Regions from separate parts of the Geobacillus sp. PLS 41 genome, predicted to be linked through region 1. Evidence: predicted binding sites of a transcription regulator. Region 1 holds the regulator's gene; the other holds the start of a gene.

Region 1 (8,096 bases):
CGAGTTGAGCGCGTCTTCGATGCGCAGTTTGCGTTCTTTCAATTCCGTTTCTGTCGCTGCGCCCACTTTGATGACCGCTACGCCGCCAGCGAGTTTCGCCAAGCGTTCTTGCAGTTTTTCGCGGTCGAATTCCGAAGTCGTTTCTTCAAGCTGCGCACGGATTTGGTTGATGCGCGCTTTGATGCGCTCCGAATCGCCAGCGCCTTCGACGATCGTCGTCGTTTCTTTCGTAACAACAACTTTCGACGCACGGCCGAGCGAAGCGATCGTTGTCGATTTCAGTTCGCGGCCGAGCTCTTCGGAGATGACTTCACCGCCCGTTAAAATCGCGATGTCTTCGAGCATCGCTTTGCGGCGGTCACCGAAGCCAGGCGCTTTGACAGCTACCGCATTGAACGTGCCGCGCAGTTTGTTGACAACAAGCGTCGCCAATGCTTCGCCTTCAACATCTTCCGCAATGATCAAGAGCGGACGGCCTTGTTGCACGACTTGCTCAAGAACAGGCAACAGTTCTTGAATGCTCGATACTTTTTTGTCCGTGATGAGGATGTACGGATTTTCAAGGACAGCTTCCATTTTTTCCGTATCCGTAATCATGTACGGTGAAACGTAACCGCGGTCGAATTGCATCCCTTCGACAACGTCGAGTTCCGTCGTGAAGCCTTTCGACTCTTCAAGCGTGATAACGCCATCATTGCCAACGCGTTCCATCGCTTCAGCGATCAATTGGCCGACTTCTTCGTCAGCAGCCGAGATCGCAGCAACTTGGGCGATCGACTCTTTTCCTTTAATCGGTTTGGAGATGGCTTTCAATTCTTCAACCGCAACAGCAACCGCTTTTTCGATACCGCGACGGATGCCCATCGGGTTGGCACCAGCTGCTACGTTTTTCAAGCCTTCGCGGATCATCGCTTGAGCCAATACCGTAGCGGTTGTTGTACCGTCCCCAGCGATGTCGTTCGTTTTGCTGGCGACTTCAGCGACCAATTTCGCGCCCATGTTTTCAAACGGATCTTCGAGCTCGATTTCTTTCGCGATCGTTACCCCGTCATTCGTGATGAGCGGCGAACCGAATTTTTTCTCCAATACGACGTTGCGGCCTTTCGGACCTAATGTGACTTTCACTGCGTCTGCAAGTTTGTCCACCCCGCGCAACATCGCACGGCGCGCTTCTTCACTGAACTTGATTTGTTTTGCCATACCCCGTTACCTCCTTATGAAATTGTTGGACTGCGTGCCACAAGTTAAGTATCCGATTAAGTACCCAGTATGTTTTCGGAATGTTTATGTGATGAACGCATATATTAGCGGATGACAGCCAAAATATCGCTTTCGCGCAAAATTAAGTATTCTTTGCCGTCGTATTTCACTTCTGTGCCCGCATATTTCGAGAAGATAATGCGGTCGCCAACTTCGACTTCCGGCGCGATGCGTTGGCCGTTATCGAGCACGCGGCCTGCACCGACAGCAACAACGCGGCCTTCTTGCGGTTTTTCTTTCGCCGTATCCGGCAGAACGATACCGCTAGCCGTTTTTTCTTCTGTTTCCACGACTTCAATGACAATACGATCGCCTAATGGCTTCAACACGGGGAACAACCTCCTTAACGATAGTTTTCGCCGTTCTTATTAGCACTCATCACTATTGAGTGCTAACACACTTATAATATTAATGAACTTCTTTCAGTTTTGCAAGTAGGAAATGCAAAAAAATAACTGTTTTTCTCTCCTAAAGAAGAAAGAGCAAAAGGAGCCGGTTGTTTTGCCTCTACTCCCCATCCGCGCGGAGCCCGTTTTCATTATTTCACATTCCTCGGACTGATAAACGGCTCCGGTTAATTTTTTTTACGGCGGTGAGGTGGGATGCGAGGATGCAGTTTTCTTACTATTTTCGCCATACATGTGCTACAATACGGATATAATTTGAAATAAAAGGGGTAGAGGGTTTGAAACGCAACCACTGGTACGTCATCATCACGTATATCGTCATGCAGCTGTCCGCCTTTGTCGGCGTGCCGCTTCTTCGCGCCCTCGGCGTCGGCCAAGGAACGGAAAGCCGCCTCGAAGCCGCCAAACTGGCTTCCGGGTATTGGGCGATCATTAGTTTCCTGCTCGCTTTTGTCATTATCCTATGGCTGCTCCGCGGTGACCGCAACGAACGAATGATGCGGCGGCTGCCGCTTGCTTCCTCGTGGATGTGGGCGGTCTTGGGCGTCTTTTTGGCGCTCGCGGCCCAAAGCATCGCCGCCAACATCGAATGGCGGCTGCTCGGCATCAAACCAGGGTCGGAAAATACAAGGCAAATCATCGATATCATCCGCCTGACGCCGCTGCTTATCGTCGTCACCTCCGTCATCGGCCCGATTTTGGAAGAGCTCATCTTCCGCAAAATCATTTTCGGCTCGCTTTATGAAAAATACAACTTTTGGCTTGCTGCGCTTGTCAGTTCGCTTTTGTTTGCCATTGTCCATATGGAGCCGGAACATTTGCTTCTGTACACATCCATGGGGATGGTATTCGCGTTTTTATACGCAAAAACCGGACGCATTTTCGTACCGATTTTCGCCCATGTCGCCATGAATACGTTCGTCGTCGTCATGCAGACGCTATTGGCCGACGAGATTGAGAAAATGATGCGCCAGTCCGAGCTGCCGCTCGCCGTTTGGAGGGTTTGGCTATGATGCGAAACCCTCGGCTGTTTTCGCTTCTGTATTTCGTCTTAGGCTCAATGTTTACGTATTTGGCCATCGAAAGTGCTCATGAAACGGTTTGGAACGTCTCCACCATCGCTTTAGCGGCGCTCGCTGCCTTTGATTTCGGCACCGCCCTTCGCCTTCTTTTCGCCTCAAAACGCTGACCCCCTTCCCGTGATTCGCGCGGGAAGGGACCAGAACATCAATCCCATGACGGCGATCATATCGTGAAAATGGAAACAAAAAAACAAGAGGCCGGCCTCAAAACCCTGTTTTGCGGCTTTTGAGACAGCCCCTTCGTTTGGCCCGGCCTTGCTCGCTTTCCTCTCAATGTTTTTCGTCCCGCCTCACTCATTGCCTTCCTGCTCGACTGCTCGCTGCGCTTTCCGATAGCCGATGCGCGCCACCCAAATGCTTCCTTCATACAAAATGGTGAGCGGAATCATGACGATCACTTGCGACAACACATCCGGCGGCGTAATGACCGCCGCTAAAATAAGCAGCGCTAAATACGCATACTTGCGGATGCGAACAAGAAGCTGCGGCGTAATAAGCCCTAAGCGGGTAAAAAACAGCACAACAATCGGAAGCTGAAATACGATGCCAAACGGCAGCACGAGCTGAAGCAAAAACTGAAAATATTCATTAATGCCGATCATTTGTTGAACCCCTAGTTGGTCAGCCAGCTGGCTCATAAATCGAACGACAAACGGAAACAAGACGAAATAAGCGAAGCTGACGCCTGCTAAAAAAAGAACGATCGACGCCGGGATATAGCTTAACGTCACTTTCCGCTCTTTTTCATACAGACCGGGGCTGACAAACGCCCAAATTTGATACAACAGCACCGGAGCCGACAGCACAGCTGCGATGACAAAGGCAAACTGAAAATACACTTTAATCGGATCGGTGAGGCGGAAGGCGTTCATGGTCAAATGCTTCGCCTCGGCCGTTCGCTGCAAATACAAAATGACATCATCGACAAAAAAGAAACTAACGACAAGCGCCGCAGCAAAAAAGATGAGCACGATGATGAGCCGTTTTCGCAGTTCACCCAGATGCTCATACACCGACATTTCTTTGTCATTCATTGTTTCTCCATCCTGCCTTGTCATCGGTCGGTTTTCGTTTCTTCGTCATCAGCGAGCCCTTTTGTGGCGTCTTTAAACTCGCGAAGCGACTGGCCGAACGACCGCCCTAATTCTGGCAGCTTTTTCGTGCCAAACAGCAACAAAATCACAGCAACGAGCAACAAATATTTCATGTGTTGTTCTCTCCTTTTACGATGGCGATGGATAGTTTTTCAAAAAATAGACGAGCGACTGCAGCTCAATGGCTAAATCGATATGATGGACGCGAATATGGTTCGGCACGTTCAACCGCGCCGGAGTAAAGTTTAAAATGCCTTTAATTCCTTGGGCGACAAGGCGGTCGGTCAGCGCTTGAGCCGCGGCGGCCGGCACGGTTAAAATGGCGACCGGGATGTTTTCGTGAAGCCGCTCCTCCAACTCATCGAGATGATAGACCGGCACCCCGCCGACTGTCGTTCCTACTTTCCGCTCATCGACATCAAACGCCATCACGATTTTCGTATTGTTGTTTTTCGAAAAATTATAGTTTAAAAAGGCGGTGCCTAAATTGCCGACGCCAAACAAGGCGACTTCGGTCACCTCATCCTCTTCAAGCGTCCGGCGGAAAAACGACAACAAATAATTGACATTATACCCGTATCCCTTTTTACCAAGCGCGCCAAAATAGGAGAAATCGCGGCGGATCGTCGCCGGATCGACTTTCACCGCCTCGCTCAACTCGGCAGAGGAGACGCGTTGCTTGCCGGAAGCGTGCAAGTTTTTCAAAAACCGATAGTAAAGCGGCAGCCGTTTGGCGGTTGCCTGCGGAATTTTCGGTTGTTCGTTGCTCATGATCTCATCCCCTAGCTAATCGGTTTTCCGTCGGTAATGGCCAGACTTCCCGCCCGTTTTTTCGACCAAATACGTCGGACCGATGACCATTCCTTTATCAAGCGCCTTGCACATATCGTACACTGTCAACGCACAGACCGAAGCGGCCGTCAGCGCTTCCATTTCCACTCCTGTGCTCCCTTTCGTTTTCACCGTTGCCGTGATGACGAGCTTATGCGCTTCTCCATCGTTTTCCCAAGCAAAAGCAATGTCCACACCCTTTAACATAAGCGGGTGACACATTGGAATAAGGTCAGCTGTCTTCTTCGCCGCCATCACCCCCGCCACTTGAGCGACGGCGAGCACATCCCCTTTCTCGATCGCATTGCTCGTCATTTTTTCGTAAATTTCCCGGCTGACAGTCACGCTCGTTTGCGCCACAGCCACTCGCACAGTATCTTCTTTGTGCGTAATATCAACCATTTTCGCGCGCCCTTGTTCATTGAAATGAGTGAACGATGACAATACAATCTCCTCCATTTATACACTATACACGATTTTTCATCATTCGTCTTTGACCGTTTTCGCGACTTGCGTTAAACTATTCGCGAGGTGACGGACATGATCATTTTGCAAGTGCACGGGCTCACGAAATATTTCGGCGCTGACCTTATTTTATCGAATATAAAACTAGAAATACAGTCCCGCGACCGAATCGCCCTTGTCGGCCGCAACGGAGCGGGAAAATCGACATTGTTGAAAATCATCGCCGGTGAACTCTCTTTCGACAGCGGCAAAATCATCAAACCAAACCATATCAAAATCGGCTATTTGGCGCAAAACAGCGGGCTCGACTCGCCGCGTTCCATTTGGGACGAAATGCTTGAGGTATTCACCCCGCTTCTAGGACTCGAAAAACAGCTCGCCGAACTCAGCATGCAACTCGGCGACCCGGACGTACTCGCCGATCCCGCTCGCTATGAAAAAACGCTGAAAATGTATGACGAGCTGCAAGAACAATACAAAGAACAAGGCGGCTACCAATACGAAGCCGACATCCGCTCCGTTTTGCACGGGCTGCAGTTTTCCTCATATGATTATAAAACTACGCCGGTCTCGTCGTTAAGCGGCGGACAGCGGACGCGGCTTGCCCTTGGGAAATTGCTGTTGTCCAAGCCGGATTTATTGATTTTGGACGAGCCGACGAACCATTTGGATCTTGAGACGCTTGCCTGGCTGGAGCAGTACTTGCAAGCCTATCCCGGTGCCGTCCTGGTTGTTTCCCACGACCGCTACTTTTTAGACAAAATCGTCACCGACGTATACGAACTGTCGAATGCCACGCTCAAACACTATGCCGGCAACTACAGCCGCTATTTGGAGTTGCGGGCCGAGCAATACGAACAAGAGTTAAGACGGTACGAGAAACAGCAAGAAGAAATCGCCCGACTCCAAGACTTCATCCAGCGCAACATCGCACGTGCCTCGACGGCCAAACGGGCGCAAAGCCGGCGAAAGCAACTGGAAAAAATAGAACGGCTCGAACGGCCTGTCGGCGATGAAAAATCAGCCTCCTTTTCGTTCTCGATCGATCGACCGAGCGGCTATGAAGTGCTCACCGCTGAAGACATAGCCGTTGGCTATGACGACGGTGCACCCATCATCCGCCAAATCAGCTTCCGCATCACGCGCGGCGAAAGCGTCGCCCTAGTCGGGCCGAACGGCATCGGCAAGTCGACATTGCTGAAGGCGATCGCCCGAAAACTCCCTATCCAAACAGGAGAGCTCCGCTACGGCGCAAACGTCCAAATCGGCTATTACGATCAAGACCAAGCTGATTTGTCATCGAACAAACGGGTGCTTGACGAGCTGTGGGACGCCTACCCCGAAAAGACGGAAAAAGAAATTCGCACCGTGCTCGGCAACTTCCTGTTTTCCGGCGATGACGTTTTAAAACCGGTCTCCGCTTTAAGCGGCGGGGAGAAAGCACGCCTTTCGCTCGCCAAGCTGATGCTGCAAAAAGCAAATGTCCTTCTTTTGGACGAACCGACAAACCATCTCGACCTTGACAGCAAAGAAGTGCTCGAGCAAGCGCTCATCGACTACCCGGGAACGATTTTGTTCGTTTCCCACGACCGCTATTTCATCAACCGAATCGCAACAAAGGTGTTTGAACTTTCCAGCGGAGGCCTAACGGAATACTTAGGCGACTATGATTACTACATCGCCAAAAAAGAAGAAATGCGCGAATTGGCGCTCCTGAACGTCCGCCCGACAGAAACGGCAAGTGATTCTGCCAAAACGACATACGAGCAAGAAAAAGAGGAAAAAAAACGACGGCGCCAGCGCCAACGCCGCTTGGATGAAATCGAAGCCGAGATTGCAGCGCTTGAAGCACAAATCGCTGAGATCGAGCAAAAACTTTGTGATCCATCCGTTTACGGCGACTATGAGACGATGCAACGATTGACGCAAGAAAACGACGAGCGGAAGCAGCGAGTCGAAACGTTATTGGCCGAATGGGAACAGCTTTATACTTCACTATAACCGACAACCCGCCTCTAGTTTCGGCGGGTTGTTCTTTAGTTAGTCACATTATCCACAAAAGAATCCACAATTTCCACCATGGAATATAAGTTATTCACCAACTTTTCCACATTATCCACAAAAAACATCTTCCTTTTGCACAAAAATCGCTGTGTATTGTTTTTCTTATGTTGATCATGTTTTACCGCTTTTTCCACATTGTCCACAGATTTGTGGATAAAAATATACACAAACTTTTTTCACATGAAAACAAAAAGGACGATCCGTTTGCCTGCCGCAAACGGATCGCCCTTCGGTGTCTTTCGCGTTTCAGCCAACTGCCTAGACAAGCGGCAAGCTTGGATTGGCGTTGAGCGCCAAATCAGCCCGCTTTCCTTGTTGATATAACACTGTTCCCGCAACGGCAATCATCGCAGCATTATCGGTGCATAGCGATAACGGCGGGATGACAAGCTCCACATCGGGGAGCTCTTTCATTTTATCCTGCAGTGCAGCCCGCAGCCCGCGGTTGGCCGCCACCCCCCCGGCGAGCAGCACTTGCCGTACGCGGTATTCTTTGGCGGCCTGCACCGTTTTCGTCACCAGCACATCGACGACGCTGGCCTGAAAGCTCGCGGCCATCTGTCTCGGATCGATCTCCTCGCCGCGCTGCTTCGCGTTGTGGAGCGCATTGAGAACCGCCGATTTTAAGCCGCTGAAGCTGAAATCATACGAACCTTCCTCAAGCCACGCTCGCGGCAAATCAATCACTGGCTCTCCCTCATGAGCCAGCCGGTCGATGTGCGGTCCTCCTGGGTACGGAAGGCCTAAAGCCCGCGCCACCTTGTCATACGCCTCACCGGCAGCGTCATCGCGCGTTTCACCGATCACCGCAAAATTCCCATGCTCCTTCATGAACACGAGTTCCGTATGACCACCGGAAACGACGAGCGCCAACAGCGGAAACTTCATTTCAG
Region 2 (8,096 bases), 1.6 Mb from region 1:
GCGCAGACGAAAGCCGCCAACGCCTTTTTGATCACCCGAGGCCCTTCGTCGCTTCGGATCGTGAAACGGGCATTAGCGGAGGCCGATTCGCCTCACATCCCGTGGAGCGACCCCTTTACGCTGGCGGAGAGAAACGGCGCCACGTACCGGGTATGGGAAACATCCTCCACCTATGAAGGCCACCCCGTTCGGCTGATCGTCGTCGAATCGAGTGCGCTCGACCAGCGAAAAGGAAAGACGCTCGAAAAAGAACGAACCAAAGAAGCGGAGCTTCTTCGCGAGGAACAAGCCCATTGGGAGCGCCACCCTTTCTCGTGCCGGGAAGACGCTGAACAAGCCTTGGCGTCCCTCAAGACGTCCCTTCGCCCACGGTTTCATCAGGTCAAGGCCGCGGTCGAAGAGATCGTACGCCCGAAAAAACGGCGCGGACGGCCGAAAAAAGGGGCGGAACCCGAGATGGAGACGCGGTATCTCTTGCGCCTTGACGTCGAATTCGACCAAAACGCGTGGGAACAGGCAAGACGGAAAGCGTCCCGGTTTGTCCTCGTCACGACCGTTCCGGAGGAATGGAAGGGTCAACAAATGGATGCCCAAGAGATCTTGAAGCTATATAAAGGGCAGATCTCGGTGGAAATGAACTTCGCTTTTTTGAAAGACCCTTTTTTCACGGATGAGATCTATGTCAAAAAGCCAGAACGAGTTGCGGTATTGGGCTATTTGTTTCTGTTGGCCTTGGCGATTTACCGCGTTTTTCAGCGCCGAGTGCGTCAGTTTATTACTCCAGAACACCCGTTGAAGGGTCCTGGAGGCCGCAAGCTGACTCGGCCGACAGGACAGGCGATTTTTCAGCTGTTTCAATATGTGAACGTCGTCCTCCTGGAGCTGCCGGATGGACGCATCCAACGCTCACTGGATCGCTCCCTCACCCCTGAACAACGAAGGATTCTGCAGGGGTTGGGGCTGGATGAGAGCATTTACGTGTAACGTCATACGGAACGACCAGCGATGGTAAAAAAAGGATAGCCATCGCTCGTCGTGTTGGTCAAAAAGTTATTCTGAAAAACTAAATAAAAAATCCTTTGTTTTGACCTTGTTAGGGTGCGAAATGTGAGTTATATCATATATTATATCATATTTTTTAGTGATACAAAAACAAAAAAAGCGATTCCTCCCCCACTTACTCCCTTTGGTCGTTGAAGTGGGGGTCTCCTCGCCAAAGACGATGAACATTCCGTTGGACCGGCTCATTTCCGTCGAGCCGACGCGCATCATCGGTTCCTTTGACCGTCGGGGAGAAGAGGCCATGGTACATACTCGTTGAATCGAGTAGGAGAGGGTGACTAACCCTCGTCCTCTCACACCACCGTACGTACCGTTCGGTATACGGCGGTTCCATTAAGTCTGACGCAGAGATTCATATCGTTGATAAAGACTCTTCAGCCCTTGGCTCTCCCAATAGGAGTTGCCAAGGGCTTTATGCAGGATGGGACTGGCGGCCACTCTCCAATATTTCTTCCGAGTGTTTCCCCATTCATATGCTTTCTGCTTGGGCACTCCTAAACTTTGCAGTTTTCGGACTCTGGTTCTCGGAAGTTTCCACTCTTTCCATTGGCACATGCGCAGCCTTCGTCGAATCCATCCATCTAGTTCTTTGAACACACTTGGGGTCTCTGCTAGCGAAAAGTATCCACACCATCCCAGAATGTATTGATTGAGCTGTTCGATTCGTTCGGGCATGGGAATCGGTTTCGATCGGCTCGTCATGGTGCGTATCCTTTGCTTCATGCGCCGAATGCTTTCCTTTGCAATTCGGATTTTTGGCTCCTTACTTGGGGTGAAGCTAAAACCGAGGAATTTTCTCCTCCACGGACGATCCACTGCCGATTTGGTTTCGTTGACTTTCAGCCGGAGTTTCTTTTCGATGAATGCCGTGATCGATTTCATCACCCGTTCCCCGGCCTTCTTCGTCCTTACGTAGATATTGCAGTCATCCGCATACCGTACAAACTTGTGCCCTCGTTTTTCCAATTCTTTGTCCAGCTCATCCAGGAGAATGTTGGACAGGAGTGGACTGAGCGGCCCTCCTTGTGGAGTCCCCTCTTGTGTTTCCATGACCACCCCGTTGATCATGACCCCTGCCTGTAGATACTTCCGTATCAACTTTAGGAGGATTTTGTCTGGAATTCGTTTCGCTAATATCCCCATCAGTTTGTCATGGTTGACTCGATCAAAGAACTTTTCCAAGTCGATATCTACCACCCATGTATATCCTTCCTGAATATACTGCTTCGCCTTTTTCACCGCGTCGTGTCCTCTTCGACCGGGACGAAACCCGTAGCTGTGTTCCGAAAAGGATGGGTCAAAGATCGGCGTGAGCACTTGGGCGATGGCCTGTTGGATGAACCGGTCTGTCACGGTCGGGATTCCTAGTAACCTGACTCCTCCGTTCGGTTTCGGGATTTCGACCCGTCGGACCGGGCAAGGTTCGTAGGTCCCTTCTTCTAAAGCGTGCCGTATCGCGTCCCAATGTTCCACGAGGTGTCTTCGCAGGTCTTTGACGGACATTCCATCGGTTCCATGGGACCCTTTATTCTTTTCCACTTGTTTGAGTGCTCGCAGGAGATTCTCTCGTGACATTACCTGTTTCATCCACATTCCGATTCTTCCTCTCTACGTGAACGGTCCGTTCTATTTGTGCCATCTTCTTCTCCACCCTCTTGAGGTTCCCCATGGACTTCACCATTTCCCCCCTCAAGCAGGCCCTTTCGGGTTATCTGCTTCATCAAAGAAGATGAACGCCTAGTGGCCGTTCTCCTTCATGGTTCGGTCCTTCCCCTTCTATCTAAGCTAGACGGGTACTATGACCTCTGCTGACTTCTGTCCGTTCAGCGTTGGATCGCTCCAACGGTTGCCAAGCGCACTTGGCTTCCCGGACAGACCTCCCCGGGTAAGAGTGCAGTCTTTCCTTCCATCCATCTGCTTCATTTACTCGGTATCACCTTCGGCAGAAAGGGCTTCGTTTTGTCGTGCAAACTCACCCAATGATACCCAGCCTCCTATGAAGTTCGTGTTCCTCAGACCGGAAGTTTGCCGCCCGCTTCCTTCAGATTCTGCGTCGCCGCAGACACCCTTGCGTTAAGCTAACTGCTACTTCTGCCTTCGCAGTTCGGGACTTTCACCCTATAGACTGCACCCATGCCGGGCGCACACGGAGGGCACGCGTCTTTGGGCGCGTGTTTTTTTGATGGTGGTCGGCTGTTTCTGCCTGCGGTCTGTTCTGTTGCGCTGGGCTCTATACCCAATGAAGGCGGCATTCGCGTTGCGATGTGCCAGGGAGCGGAATGGTTTTTGTTGCATAGGCAAAGACTATCTTTTAGAATGGAAAGGACGAACGACTGACCATAAGGGGGAAGGGACATGCATGGCAAACGGATTGCCTTGTGCGCGTCACGCAAACTGGACGAAATGACAACGCTTATTGAAAAGCAAGGAGGAACGGCCATCATTCGTCCGGCGCAAGGGACCGTCTTTTCAAAGGGAAGCGAACTGGGAGAGGAAATGCGAACCGTCATCGCCATGCGGCCGGACTGGATCGTATTTACGACGGGAATCGGCTTTGAGGCGCTGTTGGAAGCGGCCGACCGGGAGGGAATGGCTGCTCAATGGCATCGAACGATCAAGGAAGCGAACGTGGCTGCCCGCGGCTATAAAACGGTGACGGCGTTGAAACAAATCGGCGTCACCCCGGTGGCCGCAAGCGAGGACGGGACGACGAAAGGGTTGATTGCTGCTCTTTATGGGCACGACTTTGCGGAAAAAAACGTTGTTGTACAGCTGTACGGCGATACCGCGCCAGCCTTGAAGCAGTTTTTTCTTGAACAAGGCGCTTTGTATACGGAATTGTTGCCATACCGGCATATCGCTCCGGATGAGGAGACACTGGCGACATTGTATAAAGAAATCGTCGGGCGCGAAGTCGATGCCGTCTGTTTTACATCGGCGATGCAAGTCCGCTTTTTCTTTTCGTTCGCCCGCGAGAAAAAAGAGATTGCACCGCTGCTTGACGCGTTTCGCACCGATGTCGTGGCCTGCGCCGTTGGCAAAGTGACAAAAGAAGCATTGGAAGAAGAGGGAGTCGATCGCGTCATCGCCCCGGAACATGAGCGGATGGGAGCGATGATTGTGACGCTTGCCCGTTATTTTCAACAATAAGCCCTGTTGAGGGTTGTTTTATATGAAAGGGCGGGGCGAGCATGAAACGAAGCTCATTCCAGCAGATGGCGAGCACGGTTCGGCGGGGATTTGCTACGGCGCGTCGCTCATGGGGGCGAGCGTGCTGTTTTTTTTGCGCTTGCCTGTCGGCGGTGTGATATGACTCACAACGATGGAGATGCTGCACACAGTATAATGGAAACAACGGACGGATCATAAAAAGGAGGAATTGATGATGCATTCATTTTGCCATATGGGCGGCCCTGAAGGGGTGAAATTATGCGCCGGTCTGGCGCAATTAAAACAAGAACACGGCCCGCTGCGCGCCCAAATGGAGCAGCTGCTTGCCGCAGCGGAGGCGATCGGCCGCGGGGAAAATGACCGCAACTGGCGTGAGCCGCTCGCTGATTTGAGAGAAAAAGTTGAATCGTTCGTCGCCGCCCTAGATCCGCATTCGGAGCGGGAAGAAGGCGTATTGTTCCCAATGATGGCTCGGTACATCGGGCGGACGACCGGCCCTATCGCCGTTATGGAATACGAACACGAACAGGCGAAAACGCGCCTTTCCATGTTTTTAGAAAAGACCGCCCAGCTGCCGGAGAACATCGACAGCAGGCAGGCGTTGACGCTTGCCGGCGCGGTGATTGAGGCGTATCATATTTTGGATGAGCACTTCATGAAAGAGGAGAACGTGCTCTTCCCGATGGCCGAGCAGTTGTTGTCCGATGCGGAGAAAGAGGAGCTGTTTGCGCGCATTAACTAAGTAACAAATGGAAAACAGGATGCCCCAAACGACGGGCATCCTGTTTTTTATTATTGGTTCATTTGTTGGCAGGTTGTTATGCGATCGTTAGGGTATGCGGAAGCGCACGTTGTTTCGTTCCCGCCGCCGTTAAAGTTGACAGGCAGGCTGTTAGGCAATCGGTTTGCCCCCTCCGCCTGTTCAGTTTAGGGTTCCTGATGTGACGCCCGCCGCTCGCTTACTTGGCGCGGTTGACCGGCTCTGCTTGTTTTGGCATTCGCTTTCGATAGACGACGTAGCTGCGCTGCAAGTAGCGGAGCGGGAAGCTGAATACGTGAACGAGACGGGTGAACGGCCAGACGGCGAACAAACCGAATGCAGCGAGAATATGAATCTGAAACCAAAGCGGCACCGCTTCCATATAAGCTGGGTTCGGACGGAACGTAAGAAGGCCGCGAAACCACGGGCCGATTGTCGTCCGGTAATCAAACCCGTGCGAATCGATGTTCAGAAACGTCGACGACAACCCGCTGGCGATCACGACAAGCAAAAATCCGAGCGCGACCCAGTCGCCGGTGCTGCTTGTCACCCGTACGCGCTTGACCGTCAAGCGGCGGCGAAAAAGGATCACGAAACCAACGAAGGCCGCCAAGCCGGCCGGAATGCCGCCTGCCAAGGCGAGGGCGTGGTACATCTCTTCTGTCACGCCAAGCGCCTCGTAAAACGGCTCGGGAATGAGAATGCCCATCACGTGGCCGACAAACACGAACAAAATGCCCCAGTGAAAGAGAAGGCTTCCAAGGCGCAACTGCCGTTTTTCAAGCAGTTCGCTTGATTTGGATGTCCAGCCAAACTGGTCGCGCTGGTAGCGCCAAATATGGCCGGCGACAAATAGGACAAGCGCCAAATACGGAACAATCACCCAGAGAAATTGGCTGGCCATGCCGTTGCACCTCCTTTCGGGAGCGGCGTCACGCCGAGTTGAGTGAATGTGTGATTGAGCGCGTCAAACAGCTGTGCATACGGGCTGCCTGCCGCTGCCAGCCGGTCGCCGATTTCGCGGATATGGCCGGCATAATCGGCGAGCAAGGCGGTCGTATGCTCTTGATCTGCATAGGCCATCCATTCAAGCATGAGCGGCAAGTAGTCGGGCAGCTCGTGATCGGAGACGGCGAATCCGGCCGCCTCGTAGCGCGCTTTTAAGGCGACGAGTTCGATTCCGCGCTCCCGCTGCTCGCCGTTTGTCATATACGTCAAGTACAAATTCGTTTTTTTGCCGAAATCAAATGTTTCGACATATTGCTCCATCCGCTCTCGAGCCGGGGTGACCGCGAGCTGTTCGGCCACTGCCAAAAGCGGCGCACGGACGGTTTCATCGTCAAGCGAGCGGATGGCGTCTAGGCAGTCAGGAAGCGATTCGGCCCACTGTTCGTCCGGGTAAGACAACAAATACGATACACATAGAAAGACCGTTTGTTGTTGTTCGCTGTTCATCGTAAATCCTCCATTTCATTGTTGAAGGGGCGGGGCTCGCCTTCTTTCTCCTTTTACAGCGTGCCGCAAGCGCCCGGGCCGCCGGCAAATGCAAGCCCGCAGCTGCCTTGTTCCGCGTACAAGTCAGCGACTTCTTCGCGGTGCGATGCTGGAATGACGAAGCGGTCTTCGTATTTGGCAATCGCGAGCAAACGGTACATCTCTTCAATGTCTTCACGGCTTAAGCCGAGCGATTCAATGAGGCGGATGTCCGGCTGTTTGTTCGTTTGTTTCGCCCGCATATACGAACGCATGGCCGCCATTTTTTTCAACGTCGTACGGATGTGCGCCGTATCGCCCGCCGTCAGCAAATTCGCCAAATATTCGATCGGAATGCGCATTTCATCAATGGCCGGGAAGATGTCATCGGCGCTCGCTTGGCTTCCTTTTCCTTCGATCGTATTCATGATCGGGCTCAGCGGCGGAATGTACCATACCATTGGCAGCGTCCGGTATTCCGGATGCAGCGGCAAAGCGATTTTCCAGTTGACGATCATTTTGTAAATCGGCGAGCGCTGCGCCGCGGCGATCCATTCGTCCGGGATGCCGGCTTCTTTCGCGGCGGCGGCGACGGCTGGATCGTTTGGATCAAGGAAAATATCAAGCTGGGCGTGGTACAGCTGTTTCTCATCTGTGACGCTCGCCGCTTCTTTCACTTTGTCAGCGTCATACAGCATCACACCGATGTAACGGATGCGGCCGACGCACGTTTCCGAACAAATCGTCGGCATGCCGGCTTCGATGCGCGGGAAGCAGAGCGTGCATTTTTCCGCTTTGTTCGTTTGCCAGTTGAAATACACTTTTTTGTACGGGCAGCTTGTGACGCAATACCGCCAAGCGCGGCAGGCGTTTTGGTCGACGAGGACGATGCCGTCCTCGTCGCGTTTGTACATGGCGCCTGACGGGCAGCTCGATACGCATGACGGATTGAGGCAATGCTCGCAAATGCGCGGCAAGTACATCATAAAGACATTCTCAAATTCCGCTTGGATCGCCTGCTCCATTTTGACAACGTTCGGATCACGCAAACCGGTGATATGGGCGCCGGCCAGATCGTCTTCCCAGTTCGGCCCCCATGACAGCTCCATCCATTCGCCGGTGATGCTTGATTTCGGCCGCGCCACTGGCTGGTATTGTTTTAGCGGGCTGTTCGTCAACGTTTCATAGTCGTAATTCCACGGTTCGTAGTAATCGTCGATCGTAGGCTGGTACGGATTGTAGAACAAGTTGACGAGCCGCATCGCTTTCGAGCCGGATTTGAGCCGCAGTTCGCCGTTTTTCAACTCCCAGCCGCCTCTATACTTCTCTTGGTTTTCCCATTGTTTCGGATAGCCGATTCCGGGTTTCGTTTCAACGTTGTTAAAGTACATGTATTCAGCGCCGGGGCGGTTCGTCCATGTGTTTTTGCACGTGACGCTGCACGTATGGCAGCCGATGCATTTGTCCAAATTCATCACCATGCCGACTTGCGCTTTAATCTTCAAGCCAATCAACCTCCTCGAGTTTGCGGATGACGACGTACAGGTCGCGTTGGTTGCCCGTCGGTCCGTAATAGTTGAATCCGTAGCTTAACTGTGCATATCCGCCGATCATATGCGTCGGCTTTACG

Evidence for each region. Region 1 encodes Rex, which represses fermentation and respiration genes when NADH is low (regulators of the CRP and FNR family bind a similar motif). Its sites were predicted from a motif close to TTGTGAAATATTTCACAA; they were not measured.
Region 2: ACVX3G_RS11195 (hemerythrin domain-containing protein) is a predicted target of Rex. The motif match lies at 4,365-4,382, and genes of this name have one in related genera.

What each region holds. Positions count from the first base shown of each region.
Region 1 is NZ_CM151395.1:307,923-316,018, forward strand. It holds gene groL (chaperonin GroEL) at 1-1,200, opposite strand, end outside; gene groES (co-chaperone GroES) at 1,305-1,589, opposite strand; gene ACVX3G_RS01345 (lysostaphin resistance A-like protein) at 1,946-2,680, shown strand; gene ACVX3G_RS01350 (YdiK family protein) at 2,677-2,856, shown strand; gene tatC (twin-arginine translocase subunit TatC) at 3,040-3,783, opposite strand; gene tatA (twin-arginine translocase TatA/TatE family subunit) at 3,804-3,956, opposite strand; gene ACVX3G_RS01365 (redox-sensing transcriptional repressor Rex) at 3,973-4,614, opposite strand; gene moaC (cyclic pyranopterin monophosphate synthase MoaC) at 4,630-5,118, opposite strand; gene ACVX3G_RS01375 (ABC-F family ATP-binding cassette domain-containing protein) at 5,215-7,140, shown strand; gene tsaD (tRNA (adenosine(37)-N6)-threonylcarbamoyltransferase complex transferase subunit TsaD) at 7,462-8,096, opposite strand, start outside.
Region 2 is NZ_CM151395.1:2,240,249-2,248,344, forward strand. It holds gene ACVX3G_RS11175 (IS1634 family transposase) at 1-984, shown strand, start outside; gene ltrA (group II intron reverse transcriptase/maturase) at 1,396-2,655, opposite strand; gene ACVX3G_RS11185 (uroporphyrinogen-III synthase) at 3,418-4,212, shown strand; partial or broken gene ACVX3G_RS11190 (pyruvate synthase alpha chain) at 4,235-4,336, shown strand; gene ACVX3G_RS11195 (hemerythrin domain-containing protein) at 4,448-4,975, shown strand; gene narI (respiratory nitrate reductase subunit gamma) at 5,193-5,897, opposite strand; gene narJ (nitrate reductase molybdenum cofactor assembly chaperone) at 5,873-6,448, opposite strand; gene narH (nitrate reductase subunit beta) at 6,502-7,971, opposite strand; gene ACVX3G_RS11215 (nitrate reductase subunit alpha) at 7,961-8,096, opposite strand, start outside.